Regions from separate parts of the Actinotalea sp. JY-7885 genome, predicted to be linked through region 1. Evidence: predicted binding sites of a transcription regulator. Region 1 holds the regulator's gene; each other region holds the start of a gene.
What was found. Region 1 encodes LexA, which represses DNA repair genes until DNA is damaged. Its sites were predicted from a motif close to TCGAACANNTGTTCGA; they were not measured.
Positions count from the first base shown of each region.

Region 2: the regulator LexA is predicted to act here: its motif matches at 2,643-2,658, upstream of IDM29_RS06360 (HNH endonuclease signature motif containing protein).
Region 3: the regulator LexA is predicted to act here: its motif matches at 2,415-2,430, upstream of IDM29_RS10395 (HNH endonuclease signature motif containing protein).
Region 4: the regulator LexA is predicted to act here: its motif matches at 1,636-1,651, upstream of IDM29_RS08530 (HNH endonuclease signature motif containing protein).

Region 1 is NZ_JACEXH010000123.1:5,352-9,883, reverse strand. Features, by position in the region: partial or broken gene IDM29_RS11630 (ATP-dependent DNA helicase) at 1-427, shown strand, start outside; gene IDM29_RS11625 (L-lactate dehydrogenase) at 509-1,498, shown strand; gene lexA (transcriptional repressor LexA) at 1,506-2,270, opposite strand; gene IDM29_RS11615 (LysM peptidoglycan-binding domain-containing protein) at 2,527-2,961, shown strand; gene nrdR (transcriptional regulator NrdR) at 3,090-3,551, shown strand; gene IDM29_RS11605 (hypothetical protein) at 3,618-4,151, shown strand; gene IDM29_RS11600 (AMP-binding protein) at 4,164-4,532, opposite strand, start outside.
Region 2 is NZ_JACEXH010000046.1:9,804-14,335, reverse strand. Features, by position in the region: gene IDM29_RS06370 (Gfo/Idh/MocA family protein) at 1-782, shown strand, start outside; gene IDM29_RS06365 (hypothetical protein) at 815-1,060, shown strand; gene IDM29_RS06360 (HNH endonuclease signature motif containing protein) at 1,213-2,625, opposite strand; gene IDM29_RS06355 (sugar O-acetyltransferase) at 2,764-3,378, shown strand; gene IDM29_RS06350 (TetR/AcrR family transcriptional regulator) at 3,375-3,971, shown strand; gene IDM29_RS06345 (MFS transporter) at 4,018-4,532, shown strand, end outside.
Region 3 is NZ_JACEXH010000099.1:1,509-6,040, forward strand. Features, by position in the region: gene IDM29_RS10390 (low specificity L-threonine aldolase) at 1-891, shown strand, start outside; gene IDM29_RS10395 (HNH endonuclease signature motif containing protein) at 959-2,383, opposite strand; gene IDM29_RS10400 (GNAT family N-acetyltransferase) at 2,521-3,018, opposite strand; gene IDM29_RS10405 (App1 family protein) at 3,101-4,174, opposite strand; gene IDM29_RS10410 (TIGR03885 family FMN-dependent LLM class oxidoreductase) at 4,267-4,532, shown strand, end outside.
Region 4 is NZ_JACEXH010000072.1:1,033-5,564, reverse strand. Features, by position in the region: gene IDM29_RS08535 (ABC transporter ATP-binding protein) at 1-1,566, shown strand, start outside; gene IDM29_RS08530 (HNH endonuclease signature motif containing protein) at 1,682-3,076, shown strand; gene IDM29_RS08525 (TIGR03086 family metal-binding protein) at 3,136-3,708, opposite strand; gene IDM29_RS08520 (AraC family transcriptional regulator) at 3,747-4,532, shown strand, end outside.

The sequences.
Region 1 (4,532 bases):
GGACGACGCGACGTGCCTGTTCGGCACCCTCTCGCTCTGGCAGGGGGTCGACGTCCCGGGCCCGACGTGCCGCCTGGTGCTGATCGACCGCATCCCGTTCCCGCGCCCGGACGACCCGGTGCGCTCCGCGCGCACCGAGGCGGTCGAGCGTGGCGGCGGCAACGGCTTCATGGCGGTCTCCGCGACGCACGCCGCCCTGCTGCTGGCGCAGGGCGCGGGGCGCCTCGTGCGGACCGACGCCGACCGCGGGGTGGTGGCAGTGCTCGACCCGCGGCTGGCGACGGCGCGCTACGGGCAGTTCCTGTCCCGGACCATGCCGCCCTTCTGGCAGACCACCGACGGCGGCGTCGCGCGCGCGGCGCTGGCCCGGCTCGCCGCACAGGCCGGCGGGCCGGCGATCACCCGGGGGCCGGACGCCGCCCCGTAGGGTGGCAGGCACGACCCGACGAACGAGAGGCGACGGCTCATGGCGGACGTGGCAGGACGTGTCGAGCACGAGCACGACGACATGGGGCTCGACGCGTCCCCGACCGGGCGCCGCACCACCAAGCTCGCGGTGGTCGGCGCGGGATCGGTCGGCTCGACCATGGCCTACGCGGCCCTCATGCGCGGGGCCGCGCGCTCCGTGGCGCTCTACGACATCAACACGGCGAAGGTCGAGGCCGAGGCGCTCGACATCGGCCACGGCATCCAGTTCATGCCGATGGCCGACGTGGTCGGGTCCGACGACATCCAGGTCTGCGCCGGTGCCGACGTCGTGGTCGTCACCGCGGGCGCCAAGCAGAAGCCCGGGCAGAGCCGCCTGGACCTCGCCGAGGCGACGATCGGGCTCGTGCGCGGGATGCTCCCGGACCTGGTCGCGGTCGCGCCGGACGCCGTGTACGTCATGGTCACGAACCCGGTCGACATCGTCACGTACGCCGCGCTGAAGTTCTCCGGCCTGCCGCCGAACCAGATGTTCGGCTCCGGCACGGTGCTCGACTCCTCGCGGCTGCGCTACCTGCTCGCGCAGCACACCGGCATCGCGGTGCAGAACGTGCACGCGTACATCGCGGGCGAGCACGGCGACTCCGAGATCCCGCTGTGGAGCTCGGCGACCATCGGCGCCGTGCCCCTGATGGAGTGGCCGGGCGTGCCCGGGCCCAACGGCACGGTCGTCGGCCGGCTCGAGGCCGCGGACCGCCAGCGGATCGCGGAGGAGGTCGTGAACTCCGCCTACCGGATCATCGCGGGCAAGGGCGCGACCAACTACGCGGTGGCCCTCGCGGGCTCACGCATCATCGAGGCCGTGCTGGGCGACGAGCGCCGGGTGCTCCCGGTGTCCTCGCTCCTGGAGGACTACCGCGGCATCTCCGACGTGTGCCTGTCGGTCCCGTCCGTGGTGGGCCGAGACGGCGTGGCCGCCCGGCTCGAGATCCCGCTGTCCGACGAGGAGCTGGCAGGGCTGCGCCGGTCCGCCGACCAGATCCGCGCCGTCGCGCGGCAGTTCGGGCTCTGACCGGGGGTCACAGGCTCCGCAGCACGCTCACCACGCGCCCGAGCACGACGGCGTCGTCGCCCGGGATCGGCTCGTAGGCGGCGTTCTGCGGCAGCAGCCAGACGTGGCCGTCCGCACGCCGTAGCGTCTTCACGGTCGCCTCGCCGTCGATCATGGCCGCGACGATCTCGCCGTTCTCGGCCACGGGCTGGCGCCGGACCACGACCCAGTCGCCGTCGCAGATGGCGGCCTCGATCATCGAGTCGCCCGCGACCTTGAGCAGGAACAGCTCTCCCTCGCCGACGAGCTGGCGGGGCAGCGGGAAGACGTCCTCGACGACCTGCTCGGCGAGGATCGGGCCGCCGGCCGCGATGCGACCCACGACCGGCACGTACGACGGCGCCGGGGCGGCGTCGTGCATGCCGGTCTCGTCGACGGGCACGCCGCCCCGGTCGGCGCCGAGCCGGCTGATGGCCCGCGAGTCGTCGGGCTGCACGACCTCGATGGCGCGCGGACGGTGCGGGTCGCGCCGCAGGTAGCCCTTGCGCTCGAGCACGGTGAGCTGGTGCTTGACCGAGGACGGGCTCGTCAGCCCGACCGCCTCGCCGATCTCCCGCATGCTCGGCGGGTAGCCCCGCCGCTCGACGCTCGACCGGATCGTCTCGAGCACGAGGCGCTGGCGGGGCGTGAGCCCGTCGCCGCCCGCGGCGGCGTCCGGCAGCGCGGTCACCGACGCGAGGTCACCGCCCGGCTGCTGGTCGGTGCCCGACGGGGGTGTGGTCCTGGGCGCCATGACGGCCTCCGTGTCTCTCGGGCGATGTCTCTCGGGCGATGTCTTCTCGGGCGACCGGCCCTGCGACGGGTCGTGTCAGTGCCTCGTGATGGTCTCTCGTCGTGCCTCCACCTTAGGGGCGCGATGCCGCGTGATCAAACATCTGTTCGAGCGTGTCTCGACACGGTGGGTGGCCCGTGGTAGACATCGTACAGACGTTCGACGTACAGCCGTTCGACGGACACGCGTTCGAATCGCTCGACGAAGGGGAGACGCCATGACGGCGATCATGTGGGACCACGAGCCCGTCCTGTCCGTCCGCACGCCCGCCGCACGCACGACGGCCGGACGCACGACGGCCGGCCGCACGACGACCCGGCGCGTCCCGGAGGTCCGGGCCGCCGACGGGCGGGCCCAGGGCGGGCACCTGCGCCTCACGCGCCGTGGCCGGCTGACGGTCTGGCTGGTCGCGGCCGCCGCCGGGGCGGGCGTCGTGCTCTCGGCCCAGGCCGCCGGCGCGGACTCTCCCGCGGCCGCCCAGCCCGTGGTCACGCACGTCGTCGCGCCGGGCGAGACGCTCTGGGAGATCGCCGGGGGCGTCGCGGCGCCGGGCCAGGACCGTCGCGACGTCGTCGCCGACCTCGTCCAGCTCAACGCGCTGGGCGGTGCGGAGCTCCAGGTCGGGCAGCAGATCCTCGTGCCGCAGCCCTGATCCCCAGCCCTGACTCCGCAGCGCTGATCCCGCCGCCCTGGCCCCCAGCGTCCGTGACCACCGCGGTTCGCAGCGCGGTGCCCGCCGACGGTACGGTGTGGCGGTCAGCCGGAGGAGGTGGAGGCGCGATGCACTGCCCGTTCTGCCGGCACAGCGACTCCCGCGTGGTCGACTCGCGCACGTCCGACGACGGCGCCTCGATCCGGCGCCGGCGGCAGTGCCCGAACTGCCAGCGCCGCTTCACCACGTTGGAGACGGCCTCGCTCTCGGTGGTCAAGCGGTCCGGGGTGACCGAGTCGTTCAGCCGCGAGAAGATCGTCAACGGCGTCCGCAAGGCCTGTCAGGGGCGCCCCGTGAGCGAGGACGACCTCGCCCTGCTGGCGCAGCGCGTCGAGGAGAACCTCCGCAGCACCGGCACGGCCGAGCTCGACGCCCACGAGATCGGGCTGTCGATCCTCGGCCCGCTCCGCGAGCTCGACGAGGTGGCGTACCTGCGCTTCGCGAGCGTCTACCAGGCGTTCGAGTCGCTGGACGACTTCGAGGCCGCCATCACGGCGCTGCGCGCCGAGCACGGCGACCGTCCCGCCTGAGCGTCATCCGGTCGCGCCGCGTGGGTGCCTCTGCGACGCTTGTCCGGTCACGAGACGGGAGGCGCGATGACCGACGCCGCTGCGGGCCGCACGTCCCCCGCCACCGGTGGGCTGGACCGCGCGGCCCTGTCGACCTACCTCAACGACCATCTCGCCGGCGCCGTGGCCGGCTCGCATCGCATGCGCCGGACGGCCGAGGCGCTCGCCCGGACCCCGGTGGGCCCGGGACTGACCCGCGTGGCGGACGAGGTCGAGGGCGAGCGGGAGGAGCTGCGCGCGCTGATCGGCGACCTGGACCTGGTCCAGGCCCGGCCCAAGCAGGTGGCGACCTGGGCCGGGGAGCGGCTGGCGCGCCTGAAGACGAGCGGGGCCGGCCTGCAGCGGGAGCCCTTGACGGCCCTCCTGGAGGTCGAGCTGCTGCGCAGCGCCGTCGTCGGCAAGCGCGGGCTGTGGCAGACCATGACGGCGCTGGCGCCGGCCCTGGGGGTCGACGCGGACCGGTGCCGTGAGCTGTGGGGGCAGACGGACCGGCAGGTCGCCACCCTCGACGAGGTCCACGACTACGTGCGCTCGCGCGTGCTGCGCGAGGCGGCGCGCTGAGGGTGCGCCGCCTCAGCGGTTCATGACGTCCTGACGCACGACGCGCCGCAGCACCTTGCCGATCTGGGAGCGGGGCAGCTCGCTGAGGACCACGAGGTCGCGCGGCAGGGCGTAGCGCGCCAGGCGGGTCTCGCACCAGGCGCGGACGGCGTCGAGCTCGACGCCCGTCGCACCGTGGGACAGGACCACCGCGGCCACGACGCGCTCGCCGAGGTCACCGGCGGCGGGCACCCCGACCACGGCGACGTCCTCGATGCCGGGCATCTGCCGCAGGTGGTCCTCGACCTGGGACGGGTACACGTTGAAGCCACCGGTGATGATGACCTCCTTGATGCGGTCCACGAGGCGCACGAAGCCGTCGGGCTCCACGACCACCACGTC
Region 2 (4,532 bases), on a different contig from region 1:
CGGGCGGGCTGCTGGTGCACAAGGCGTCGCACCACTTCGACCTCGTGAACTGGTGGCTCGCGGACCTGCCGTCGCGGGTCTACGCGAGCGGCGCCCTGCGCTTCTACGGGGCGTCCAACGCCCGCCGTCGTGGGCTCATCCGGCGCCCGGCGCGCGGCTCGACGCGCACGACGCGCAACGACCCCTTCCTGCTCGACCTCCGGGAGAACGAGCGGCTCAAGCAGCTCTACCTCGACGTGGAGCACCACGACGGCTACCTGCGCGACCGGGACGTGTTCTCCTCCGGCATCACGATCGAGGACAACCTGGCGGTGATCGTCGACTACGCCCGCGGCGCGACGCTCACCTACTCGCTCAACGCCCACGGCCCGTGGGAGGGCTACCGGGTCTCGGTCAACGGCACCGCCGGGCGCGCGGAGCTCGAGGTCGTGGAGCGCGGCGCGGTACTCGTCGGCAAGGACGGTCGCCTGGTCGTGGACCCGAGCGCGGTCGAGGACGTCCAGGCCGCCGGCGCGCGGCCGGCCCACGGCGAGCGCCTCGTGGTCCAGAAGCACTGGGGTCCGGCCGTCGAGGTCGAGATCCCTGCGGGCGAGGGTGCCCACGGCGGCGGCGACGAGAAGATGCTGCGCGACCTCTTCCGCGGCGCCGAGCACGACCCGCTGGGTCGCGCGGCCGGCCTCCTCGACGGCGTCCGTTCGGTCGTCGTGGGCGTCGCCGGCAACGTCTCCCTCGAGACGGGCCTCCCGGTCCGCACCGCCGACCTCCGCCTGGGCCTGGGGTAGGGCGTGCCTCACGAGGGCGGATGGTCCGGGCCATGACGCATCGGACGGGCGGCAGACGTTGGCTGCTCGCCGCCCTCGCCGTCACGGTGGTGATCGGTGCGGTCTGGGGCGTGCAGGGCGGCAGCTGCGTCACTGGGAGCGGTGGCGGCGCTGATTGCGCGTCGACGCCCGCGGTCGGGGTCGCCGGGGCGTGGGTGCTGACCATCGGCGGCGTGCTGTTCGTTCTCCATGCGCTGCGCCGCGGCTTCCGGACGCGGACCCGCGAGCCGCGCCGGTAGCTCCACCGTCGGTGCGGTGCGGTGCAGCGCGTCGTCCTCCGCTGCCGGGTGGCGAACGCTCCGAGCACCACACGCGGCACGTCGGCACCGCGTGTCAGCCGCCCGGTAGCGCGCTGCGGCGCGCCCCGCAGCGCTCGATGGCGCCCCGCGTGTCACTGGACGGTGAAGAGGTCCGGTGGTTGGCCGGCCGCGTCCGGCATCGGCGCCCCGGCCCCGCCATCCCCATCGTCAGCGAGTCCGGGCGCGGCCCGGGTGGGCGTGGCGATGGGTCGTCCGCGCTGGTCGTGGAAGGTGTACCGGGGTCGGCGTCCTGGTCCGGGTGGTCCGGGTTGTCGGGTGATGGTCAGGTCGCGTCGGTGGACCTCGTGGTGGTGGAAGACGCAGAGCAGGACGCCGTTGGTCAGGGAGGTGGGTCCGTTGTCGCGTTCCCACCAGCGGATGTGGTGGACCTCGCCCCAGCGGGCTTCGGCGCCGCAGTCGGGCCAGGAGCACCCGCGGTCGCGGGCGATGACGGCGCGGCGTTGGACGCCGGTGTAGGTGCGTTGGGTGCGTCCGATGTCCAGGGGCATCGTGTCGGCGTCCATGACCACGCGGGTCAGGTCGCAGTCGCACAGGGCGCGGGCGACCTCGCTGATCGGCACCGGCGTCCCGTCCTCCAGCGTCACCGGCGCGAACGACGCGGCATCGGAACCATCGGCCTCGCCGGTCGCGCGCAGTGCGCGGAGGCCGGCCCAGGTGCCGGCGTCCATGAGGAAGGACACGTGGGGTCGCACCGCGGCGCCGCTGCCGGTCTCGGGCAGGGCCAGGATCTTCTCGGCGATGGTGTCCAGGGCGTCGGCGCGGCGCTGCTCGTGGGAGCGGTCGTCGTCCTTGCCGGGTCGCGGCGACACGGCCTCCAGCGCCAGCCGCAGCCGGTGGCCGGCCATCCGATCGACGAGCCCTTTGATGCGGGTGCCCTCGGGGGTGTCGGCCAGGGTCAGGAACCGTGCGGCGCGCTGGGCCTGGTGCCCGCGCTCGTGCGCGAGGGGATCGAGCTCGGCGGCGAGCTGCGCCGCGGCCCGCGCAAACGTCCCCGCGTCGACCCGCCGCGCGGTCTCCAGCAGCTGGGCCTGCCGCTCGGGCGTGGCCAACGCGTCCTTGACCGCACCGGACGCCCCGGCCACGACCCGACCCAGGGCCTCCATGTGGTCCACGGTGACCGCGCCCTCACGGGCGGCCTCGCCCAGGGCGGGCAGCCGGGTGGCGGCGTCGGCCTGGCGGACCTGGGTCAGCACCGCCCGCGCCCCCGACCGCGACGTGCGACCCCGCCACGCCTCGAAGCTCGGATCACCCGACGCGCGCCAGGTCCCGCTGTCCCGCTCGGCCAGCAGCACCTCGCCCCGCACCACGGTCAGCGCACCGACCGCCGCGTCCAGCGCCGCCAGGACCTCACGCCGCTCCACCGGCGACCAGTCACCCGCCGCCCCACCGACCGCCTTGACCCGCTCCACGAGCCCGCGCACGTCCATCACCACGCGCGCCGGCGCCGCGACCCCGAAGGGCTCCACCGCCGCCAGCACCGCCATGCCCGCCTCCGAGTCACTCGAACGTACGTTCGAATAATACTGCACCGGGACAGGTCGGACAACCCCTTCGGCCAACACGCGCCGCGGTCGAGGCGGGCGCGTAGCCGCGGCTCGCGCGCGATCTGTACAGTTGTACAAATGACGAGCGACACCCGCGGCGACGACACCCGAACCATGTACGACCGCATGCTCGCGGGCGACCTCTACATCGCCGACGACCCCCGCATCCTCGAGGCGAGCGCCGCGGCGATCGACCTCATCACGGCGTACAACGCGACGACCCCGCGCCAGGAGCCGCTACGCCGGCTCATCCTCGAGCAGCTGCTCGGCTCGATTGGGGAGGGCAGCGGCATCCGCGCACCGTTCTACGTCGACCTCGGCTCGCGCATCCGCATCGGCGCCCGCACGTTCGCCAACTTCGGCCTCGTGGCGCTCGACGTCGCGCCCATCACCATCGGCGACGACGTCATGATCGGACCCAACGTCCAGCTGCTCACGCCGACCCACCCGATCGCGCCCGGCCCGCGCCGCGACAAGTGGGAGGCGGCGGAGCCGATCACCATCGGGAACAACGTCTGGCTGGGCGGCGGCGTCATCGTGCTGCCCGGCGTCACGATCGGTGAGAACACGGTCGTCGGCGCGGGATCGGTCGTCACCAAGGACCTCCCGGCCAACGTCGTCGCGGTCGGCAACCCGGCGCGCGTCATCCGCACCCTGGAGGACGACGACGTCGTCCCGGAGCGCCAGCCGTGAGCCCGGACGACGACGCCGCCGACCGCCCGCCCAAGGCCCGCGCCCCGCAGCGCCGCCGTGCGCTGCACACCGACCCGGACCGCCGCGCGGAGCTCATCCGGACCACCCTCGACGTCATCGCCGAGCGCGGCGTCGCGGGTGCCACGCACCGCGCGGTCGGGGCGGCGGCGGGCGTCTCGCCGGGGTCCCTCACCTACCACTACAGCACGCTCGACGAGCTCCACCAGGAGGCGTTCGGCGTCCTCGCGGACGACGTCGCCTCGGCGCTCGAGGCCCGCATGCGGTCCGCGCCGGACGCCGAGGCCGCCGTCGAGGCGCTGGCGCAGCACCTGGCCGACGACCTCGTCGCGGACCGGCGCTCCCTGCTGCTCGCGGTCGAGCTCTACGTCGCCGCCGCCCGCCGCCCGGCCCTGCGCGAGGTCACGGAGGCGTGGATGGTCCGCAGCCGGCGCGCGCTCGAGCTCCACTTCGACCCCGTCACGGCGCGCGAGCTCGACGCGCTCGTCGAGGGCCTCGTCCTGCACCAGGCGCTCTCGACCGACCCGATGACCCCCGAGCAGCTGCGCCACGCGCTGCTCCGCCTCACCCGCTGACCACCGCGACGACGACGTCGTCACCGCACGAGTACCCGGAGCCCCCATGTCCTCCCCGGCCGCGCCCGCACCGACGGCGCGGCGTGCCCGCGCCGCGGTGTCCGCCGTCTTCTTCGTCAACGCCGTCCTGTACGCGAACCTCGTGCCGCGGCTGCCCGAGGTCAAGGACCGCCTCGACCTGAGCAACGCCGAGCTGGGCACCGCGATCGCGGCGATGCCGGCGGGGGCACTGGTCGCGGGACTCCTCGCGCCCGTGCTGATCCAGCGGCTGGGCTCCGGCAGGGTCGCGGCGTTCGGGCTGGTCCTGTCCGCGGTGACGGTCGCCTGCCTGCCGCTCGCGCCGGCGTGGGGCGCGCTCGCCGCGCTGATGCTGGTCGCGGGTGCGCTGGACGCCGTCATCGACGTCGCGCAGAACGCGCACGGCTTCCGCGTGCAGCGCGCCTACGGGCGCTCGATCGTCAACGCGTTCCACGGCCTGTGGAGCGTGGGCGCCGTCGTCGGCGGAGTGCTGGGGTCCGTCGCCGCGGGGCTGTCCGTGCCGCTGCCGGCGCATCTCGCCGC
Region 3 (4,532 bases), on a different contig from region 1:
GTCGAGGTCTTCCCGGTGTTCACGGGGACCGGCGCGAACGTGCTGTCGCTCCAGGCCATGCTGCCGCCGTGGGGCGCGGTGGTGTGCAGCGAGAACGCCCACATCCACACGGACGAGAACGGCGCGCCCGAGCGCGTCGCGGGCATCAAGCTCCTCACGGTGCCGACGCCGGACGCCAAGCTGACGCCCGAGCTCGTCGACCGGCAGGCGTGGGGCTGGGGCGACGAGCACCGGGCACAGCCGCTCGTCGTCTCGCTCACCCAGACGACGGAGCTCGGCACCTGCTACACGCCCGACGAGCTGCGCGCCCTGTGCGACCACGCCCACTCGCTCGGCATGCGGGTCCACCTCGACGGCGCGCGGCTGGCCAACGCCGCCGCGACGCTCGGCGTGCCGTTGCGGGCGCTCACGACGGACGTCGGCGTGGACGTGCTCTCGTTCGGCGGGACGAAGAACGGCCTGCTCGGCGCCGAGGCCGTCGTCGTCCTGAACCCGGAGGCCGCGCAGGGGCTGCCCTACCTGCGCAAGATGAACATGCAGCTGGGCTCCAAGATGCGCTTCCTCTCCGCGCAGCTCGTGGCCCTGCTCGAGGGCGACCTGTGGTTGCGGTCCGCGCAGCACGCGAACGCGATGGCGCTGCGCCTGCGTGATGCGGTCGTGCCGCTGCCGGGCGTCGAGGTCGTCCAGCGCGTCGAGTCGAACGCGGTGTTCGCGGCGCTGCCGGTCGGCGCGGCCGACCGGCTCCGTGAGCGCTTCCGCTTCTACGACTGGAACCGCGCGCGCGGCGAGGTGCGGTGGATGTGCGCCTTCGACACCACCGAGGCCGACGTCGACGCGTTCGCCACCGCGCTCCGCGAGGAGCTCGCCCGCGAGGACCAGCCCGCCGGCTGAGGCGCTCGGGAGCAAGGGCGAGCCCCGGCACCGGGCATTCCCCTCCCACCTCGCCGGGCCGTTCGGCTCATGCGGCCGGCGCGTCGACGAACGTCGTCTCGTCGAAGAGCCCCACGTTCTCGCCCGGAGGCCCGCTCGCCCCTCTGTCCGGGGCATCGACGGCGATGCGGCCCGGTGGCGCGCCGGGTGCGTGCTCGGGCAGGACAGCGGGTCGGCCGTCGGGGTGTCGGAACTCGAACCCGTGCGGGACTCGGGTGATCCGTAGGTCGTGGGTGTGGACGTGGTCGTGGTGGTGCCAGCACAACAGGACGCCGTTGTCGGTGGAGGTGTCGCCGCCGCGTGACCACCACCGGATGTGGTGGATGTCGCCCAGGGCGGGTCGTGCGGTGCATCCGGGGTACTGGCAGTGCCGGTCGCGGGCGATGACCGCGCGGCGGAGTTGTTTGGTGTAGGTGCGTCGGGTTTGGCCGACGTTGAGGATCTGCCGGTCGGGTCCGAACACGATCCGAGTGACCTCGGAGTCGCAGGCGATGCGCGCCAGGACCGAGGGCGGGACCGGGTCGCCGGAGTCGAGCTCGGCGGGGTCGAGGAGATCGGTTTCGAGCCCGGTGCGCCGGGCGGGTGCGCCGTCGCCGTCGCGGGCGGCCGCGTCGGTGGCCAGGCGTTGGAAGGTGTCCCAGGAGACGTGGACGTTCAGGTGCGGGCGAACCTGGGCCCCGACACCGGTCAGGCCCTGGTCCAGGACCAGCCGGGCGAGGTCGACCAGGGCTTCGGCCTGGCGCTGCTCAACGGGTCGCTGGTCGTCTTTCGCGGGCACGCCGGCGATGGATCGGACGGCGGTGGCCAGGAGCTGACCGTTCTCGTGGGTGAGGAACCCCGCGACCGTGACGCCGTCCCCGCGCGGGGTCAAGGTCAGGCGCTGGCGGGCGACGGCCTGGCGGTGCTCACGCTCGGCGGCCTGGTCGTCGAGCTTCGTGGCCATGCGACTGGTCAGGCGGCGGAACTCGTCGACACCCAGGCGTTTGGCCTGCTCGACGAAGAACGCCTCATTGCGGTCGGGCAGGTCGCTGGCCAAGGCGGCGCGCCGGGCGGGGGAGGACACCAGCCGGCTCAACGCCTCGGCGTGACCCCGGGTGATCTCCCCGGACGCCACCGCCTCGCGCACCACGGGCAGTTCGCCCATGGCCCGGCCGAGCTGGGCCTGGCGGGCCGCGTCCCCGTAGGCGATGCCCTCACGGCGCGCGACGTGCCCCGCCACCGTGCGGTCCGCCCCACCTAGCGCCCAGCGCCCGTCCGCCTCCACCGCTGCGAGCAGGACCGAGGCAGCCAGGTGGATCTGGTCTCCGACCACCCGCAGGTCCCTACGCACCGCGGCCGCCCGCGGCCCCTCCAGCGAACCCAGCGCCATCCCCGCCAACGCGGCGGCGTCCGCACGCAGCCGGGCGAGCAGCGCGTCGAGGCCCTCGACCCCGATCCCACCCGCCTCGCCCATCTCGACCCCCTGTGCACCGGTTCGCCCCTGATCGAACTAGTGTACTAATGGCCACCGACACGCACCATGCGCCGCCCGAGATCCGGACACAACCGACCCGGCCGCGCACAGCCCTCGTCGGCCGGCAGGAGCGCCCGTCACACGCCGCGCACGAACCGCACCTGCCGCACGTCCATCTCCGTCGTGCTCCGCCCGTCGGGCGCGAAGCCGTGCTTGCGGTAGAAGGCCTGCGCGCGCGGGTTGGGGTCCGCCACCCAGGCGGCGACGCCCTCGTCGGGGTCCAGGACCGCGTCCAGCAACGCCGCGCCGGCACCTGAGCCGTGGTGCGCGGCATCCACGTAGAGCACGAACAGCTGTCGGCTCCAGGTGGCGTCCGGGTCGCGGGCCGGTCCGGACATCGCGATGCCGACGACCGCGCCGTCGATCTCCGACACGGCGACGCGGTTGCCGCGGTAGCGCTCGTCGGTGAGGCCGACGGTCCAGAAGTGCTCGCGCCTCCGGAGGAGCTCCGGGTCGTCCAGCACCGAGTCCGGCATGAGTCCGCGGTAGGTCTGGCGCCAGGAGTCGACGTGCACACGCGCCATCTCGGGGGCGTCGGCGACCACCGCGGGCCGCACGGTCACAGCAGGCGTCATCCCGTGACACTAGAGAGGGCAAAGACGCGCGGCCACGCGATATCCCAGAGGCGGCCACGCGACCACCCGGAGGCGTGCGCCGTCAGCCCTGCCCGGCCGCGGGCAGCAGGCCCGCGTCCACCAGCTTCAGCGCGATCTCGTTGCCGTCCCCGCCGTGTACGACGGCGGCCGTGTCGCCACGCCGACCGAGGTCGTCGTCCTCGGCCGGCGTCGGGGTGCCGTGCGCGAGGACCTGCTCCGCCGGGGTCAGCTGCCGGATCGCGATGAGCTCGACCCGGTCCGGGTGCTCCGCGGCGATGTCGCCGTAGATCTGCGGGTCGTGCTGGCCGTCGTCGCCCACGAGCACCCACCGGATGTGCGGGAACTCCGTCATCAGGCGGCGGAGCGTCTCGCGCTTGTGGTGCTGCCCGCTGCGGAACCAGCCCGTGTTGGTCGGGCCCCAGTCGGTCAGCAGCAGCGGACCCGACGGGTACCCGTGGCGCTCGAGGAACCGGCGGATCGCGGGCGCGACGTTCCACGCACCGGTCGAGAGGTAGAAGGTCGGCGCGCCGGGGTTCGCGGCGCCCCACCGCCGGTAGAACGCGGACATGCCCGGCACGACGCGCCGCGCGTTCTCGTGCAGCACCATGCTGTTGTACGCGGCGAGCATGGGCCGGGGGAGCGCGGTGACCATGACGGTGTCGTCGATGTCGCTCACGAGCGCGGTGCGCTGGTCCGCACCGACGATGAGCAGGGGCGCCGTGATGCTGCGGCCGCCGAGGGTGAGCGTCGCCTGGCCCCAGCCGGGCTCGAGGTCCGCCTCGACGACGGTGTCGACGTAGCCGCCGCGGTCCGAGCGCACCGTGTGCGTCCGGCTGCCGACCTGCACCTCGACCTCGACGTCCGCGACCTGGGCCGTGAGGAAGGACCGCCAGCCGCGGACCGCGCGCTGGGCCGACTCGGGATCGCGCTCGGTGGCCTCGCCGGCCGTCGTCCCGGGCGGGGCGAGGAGCGCGCGCGCCATGATCCGGACCCACCCGGGTGCGCCGTAGCCGGTGTAGGGCTCGATGCGCGGCACCCACCCCCGGTGGTCGAGCTGGTCCACGAGGAAGCCGTTCAGCCGGTCCTCGAGGCGTGCGGCACGGTGGGGGCGGCTGCTGCCGGTCTGGTTGCTCACGCGTCACGAGTCTGGCATCGGACGCGCCCGCGCGCGCCCTGGGCCGCTCGCTGGACGCGCGCCGCGCGCCCGAGCCCGGTAGACACGTCGCCGTGACCATCATCGGATTCCACGCCTCGCACGAGCAGGTCCACCCCGCCGCGCTGCTGCGCGCGGTCCAGCAGGCGGAGCAGGCCGGCTTCGACGCCGCCATGTGCTCCGACCACTTCGCACCGTGGAGCGCCCGGCAGGGCCACTCGGGCTTCGCCTGGTCCTGGCTCGGCGCCGCGCTGGCCACGACCTCACTGCGCTTCGGCGTCGTCAACGCGCCCGGTCAGCGGTACCACCCCGCGATCATCGCCCAGGCCGCGGCCACCCT
Region 4 (4,532 bases), on a different contig from region 1:
GGCACCAGCGCGTCGTTCGTCGACCAGGCCGTGGCGTTCCTCGTGCTCGCGGTCCTCGCCCAGACCGTGCTGATCCGCTACGCCCAGCGCGGCGCCATGGTGCTGGGCGAGACCGTGTTCGCCGAGCTCCGCGAGGAGTTCGTGGGCACGGTGACGCGGCTGCCGCTGTCGACCGTCGAGCGCGCCGGCACCGGTGACCTCGTGGCCCGCACGACCAACGACATCGACCGCGTCCAGCACACGATCCGCTTCGGCGTGCCGCGCGTCCTGGTCTCGGCGGCGACCATCACGCTCACGCTCGCGGCCGCCGTCGCCGTGAGCTGGCAGGTGGCCGCGGCGCTGGTCGTCGGCGCCCCGAGCGTGGTCCTGACCACGCGCTGGTACCTGCGGCGTGCGGCGCCCGCCTACCTGCGCGAGTCGGCCGCCTACGCCACGCTCAACGGCACGATCACGGAGTCGGTCGAGGGTGCGCGGACCGTGGATGCGCTGGGGCTGGGCCGTCGCCGGCGCGAGCGCGTCGACGCCGACCTGCGCGAGGCGTTCGCCGCCGAGAGCCACACGCTCTGGCTGCGCAGCATCCTGTTCCCCGGCATCGACCTGTCGTTCGTCCTGCCGGTCGTCGCCACCGTGCTGTGGGGCGCCTGGCTGGTGTCGACCGGCTCGGTGAGCGTCGGCGCGGTCACCACCATCGCCGTGTACGCGCTGCAGGTGATGCACCCGATCGGCGAGCTCATCTACTGGCTCGACGAGATCCAGGTCGGCGCCACCTCCCTCGCCCGGATCATCGGCGTGCAGCAGGTGGCACCGGACCGCACCGCCAGGCCGGACGCCGTGCCGGCCGACGAGCACGTCGTCGCCTCGGGCGTGCGCTATGCGTACCGGCCGGGCCACGACGTCCTGCACGGCGTCGATCTCGACCTGGGGCTGGGCGAGCGCCTGGCCGTCGTGGGGCCGTCGGGCGCGGGCAAGTCGACCCTCGGGCGGATGCTCGCGGGCATCCACCCGCCCACGCGAGGGACGGTGACGGTGGGGGGCGTCCCGCTGGTCGACCTGCCCCTGGACGACCTGCGCGGGCACGTCGCGCTCGTGACGCAGGAGCACCACGTCTTCGTCGGCACGATCGAGGAGAACCTGCGGCTGGCCCGTCCCGAGGCGGACGACGACGAGCTGCGCCGTGCGCTCGCCGCCGTCGACGCCACCTGGGTCGACGCGCTGCCCGACGGGCTCGCCACCGAGGTGGGCTCGGGCGGGCTGACGCTGACGCCCGCGCAGGCGCAGCAGGTCGCCCTGGCGCGGCTCGTCCTCCTCGACCCGCACACCCTCGTGCTGGACGAGGCGACCTCGCTGCTCGACCCGCGCGCCGCGCGGCACCTCGAGCGGTCGCTCTCGGCCGTGCTGACCGGCCGCACGGTCGTCGCCATCGCGCACCGCCTCCACACGGCGCACGACGCCGACCGGGTCGCGGTGGTCGACGCCGGCCGGATCACGGAGATCGGCTCGCACGACGAGCTCGTCGCCGCGGGCGGGGAGTACGCCGCGCTGTGGCGGTCCTGGCAGCAGGACTGACGCGCCAGGCCCTCGGCCTCACGTGCGCGTCCGGATCCCGGGCGATGCCTGGTGCGTGTCGGTGGCCGTTAGTACACTAGTTCGATCGGCGGCGAACCGGTGCACAGGGGGCGAGATGGTCCAGGCGGGTGGCGAGGTCGAAGGCCTCGACGCGCTGGTCGCCCGGCTGCGCGCCGACGCCGCCGCGCTGGCGGCGATGCCGTTGAGCGGCCTGGAGGGGCCTCGGGCCTCGGCGGTGCGCCAGGAGCTGCGGGTGGTCGGAGACCAGATCCACCTCGCATCCTCCGTGCTCCTCGCCGCAGTCGAGGCCGACGGGCGCTGGGCCCTGGGCGGCGCGGACCGCACGCTCGCGGGTCACGTGGCCCGCCGGGAGGGCATCGCCTACGGCGACGCGAACCGCCAGGCCCAGCTCGGGCGGGTCATGGGTGAGCTGCCCGTCGCCCGCGACGCGGTCGCGACAGGGGAGATCACGCGCGGCCACGCCGAGGCGCTCAGCCGCCTGGTGTCCTCCCCCGCCCGGCGCGCCGCCCTGGCCAGCGACCTGCCCGACCGCAACGAAGCGTTCTTCGTCGACCAGGCCAAACGCCTGGGGGTCGACGAGTTCCGGCGGCTGGCCAGTCGCATGGCCGCGAAGCTCGACGACCAGGCCGCCGAGCGCGAGCACCGCCAGGCCGTCGCGCTACAGCGCCTCACCTTGACCCCGCGCGGCGACGGCGTCACGGTCGCGGGGTTCCTCACGCACGAGAACGGTCAGCTCCTGGCCACCGCCGTCCGATCCATCGCCGGCGTGCCGGCCAAGGACGACCAGCGGCCCGTCGAGCAGCGCCAGGCCGAAGCGCTGGTCGACCTCGCCCGCCTGGTCCTGGACAAGGGCCTGACCGGTGTCGGCGCACAGGTCCGCCCGCACCTGAACGTCCACGTCTCCTGGGACACCTTCCAGCGCCTGGCCACCGACGCGGCCGCCCGCGACGGCGACGGCGCACCCGCCCAGCGCACCGGGCTCGAAGCCGATCTCCTCGACCCCGCCGAGCTCGACTCCGGCGACCCGGTCCCACCCTCGGTCCTGGCGCGCATCGCCTGCGACTCCGAGGTCACCCGCATCGTGTTCGGACCCGAGAGCCAGATCCTCGACGTCGGCCAGGACGAGCGCACCTACACCAAGGAGCTGCGCCGCGCGGTCATCGCCCGCGACCGGCACTGCCAGTACCCCGGATGCACCGCACCACCCACCCTCGGCGAGATCCACCACATCCGGTGGTGGTCACGCGGCGGCGACACCTCCACCGACAACGGCGTCCTTCTCTGCTGGCACCACCACGACCACGTCCACACCCACGACCTACGCATCACCCGAGTCCCCCACGGGTTCGAGTTCCGACACCCCGACGGCAGACCCGCCGTTCTGCCCGAACCGGCCGAGGCCGGACCACCGGGACGCGCCGTCCCCGCGGCGGTGGAGCGTAGAACCGGCGCACCACCGGGCGACGACGCGTTGGCGCTCGCATGCTGACCCCTCCCGGGACGCAGCGCGCGGCCCCGGCAGGTGCGGCGTGCAGCCCTCCCCGCCCGTCAGGCGGTGCCCTGCGCGGGCACGCCGGTCCTCCGGCCCAGGCGGGCGAGCACGGTGGTGGCGCGGTCGGCACCCGCGGCCGGCTCGACGCCCGGCCTGCAGATGCCCTCCATGTACAGGGCGTCACCGAAGCCGGCGGCACCGGCCTCCATGCGGTCGACCTCGGCCTCCGTGAGCCCGGGGTCGGCACCCACGGCCGTCGCGACGTCCCAGCGGTGCACGACCATGTCCCACACGTAGAACTGCACCAGCGCCGCCCCGAGCGTCGTCGGGCCGAAGAACCCGTCGAAGCCCTTCGTGGCCACCTCCTCGTCCGCGAGCGCGGCGCGCACGCGCGCGGCGTGCGCGTGCCAGGCGGCGGCGGGGTCGGCGACGACGTCGGGCGCGGCACCCAGGTCGATGCCGCGCTCCGCGAAGAACGAGCGCTGGGTCTCGACCATGTGCGCGACCACGTCGCGCGCGGCCCAGCCCTCGCACGGCGAGGGCCGGTCCCACGCGTCCGGAGGCGTCGCGTCGATCAGGGCGGTCAGCGGGCGGTCGGCGGTCTCGTACTGCTCCAACGTGGTGTCCATGCCCGGGACGCTAGGCCGCGCCACCATCATGGCTCTTGATGAAACCCGACACGGTGACGCCGCCGGGCCGCGCTGACGCGGCGTACGCGGTCGAGCGCGCCCACCTCAAGCGCCCCGACGACGCCTCCCACGAGATGTTCCGGTACCCGGTGAGCCCCGACCTCGCCGACCTCGCACTGCGGTTCTGGATCCCCGTGTGGTCCGTCCCACCGGGCGAGGAGGCACCCCAGCGCGTCCTGCAGTACCCCGTCTGCCTGCTCGTCGTCAGCGCGGACTACGCCCGCTTCTACGGCCCCGTCTCCGGGCTGTCCACGACGGTCCTCACGGGCGACGGCTGGGCCGTCGGCGTGATGTGCCGGCCCGCGGCCGGGTACCTGCTCACCGGCGGACCGGTCGCGGACCACACCGACCGTCACGTGGACGTCGAGCAGGTGATCGGCGCCGAACCCGCATCCCGGCTCGTCGGGCGCGTGCGCGCGGCGATGGCGGGCGACCCGCGCTCCCCGGACGCGCACCGCGCCGCCATGGCCGCGTGCGAGGAGGTCCTGCGGCGCCACCTGCCCGTCGACGACGAGGGCCGCCTCGTGAACCGCATCGTGGACCTCGTGGAGCACCGGGACGACCTCACCCGCGTGACGCAGCTGTGCGCGGAGGTCGGCCTGAGCGAGCGGTCCCTGCAGCGGCTCGCGCACCGGCGGCTCGGGCTCACCCCCCGCTGGCTGATCCAGCGTCGCCGGCTGCACCAGGCCACCGAGCACCTGCGCGCCGGGACGGCGACCCTCAGCGAGGTCGCGGCCCGCCTCGGCTACGCGGACCAGCCGCAC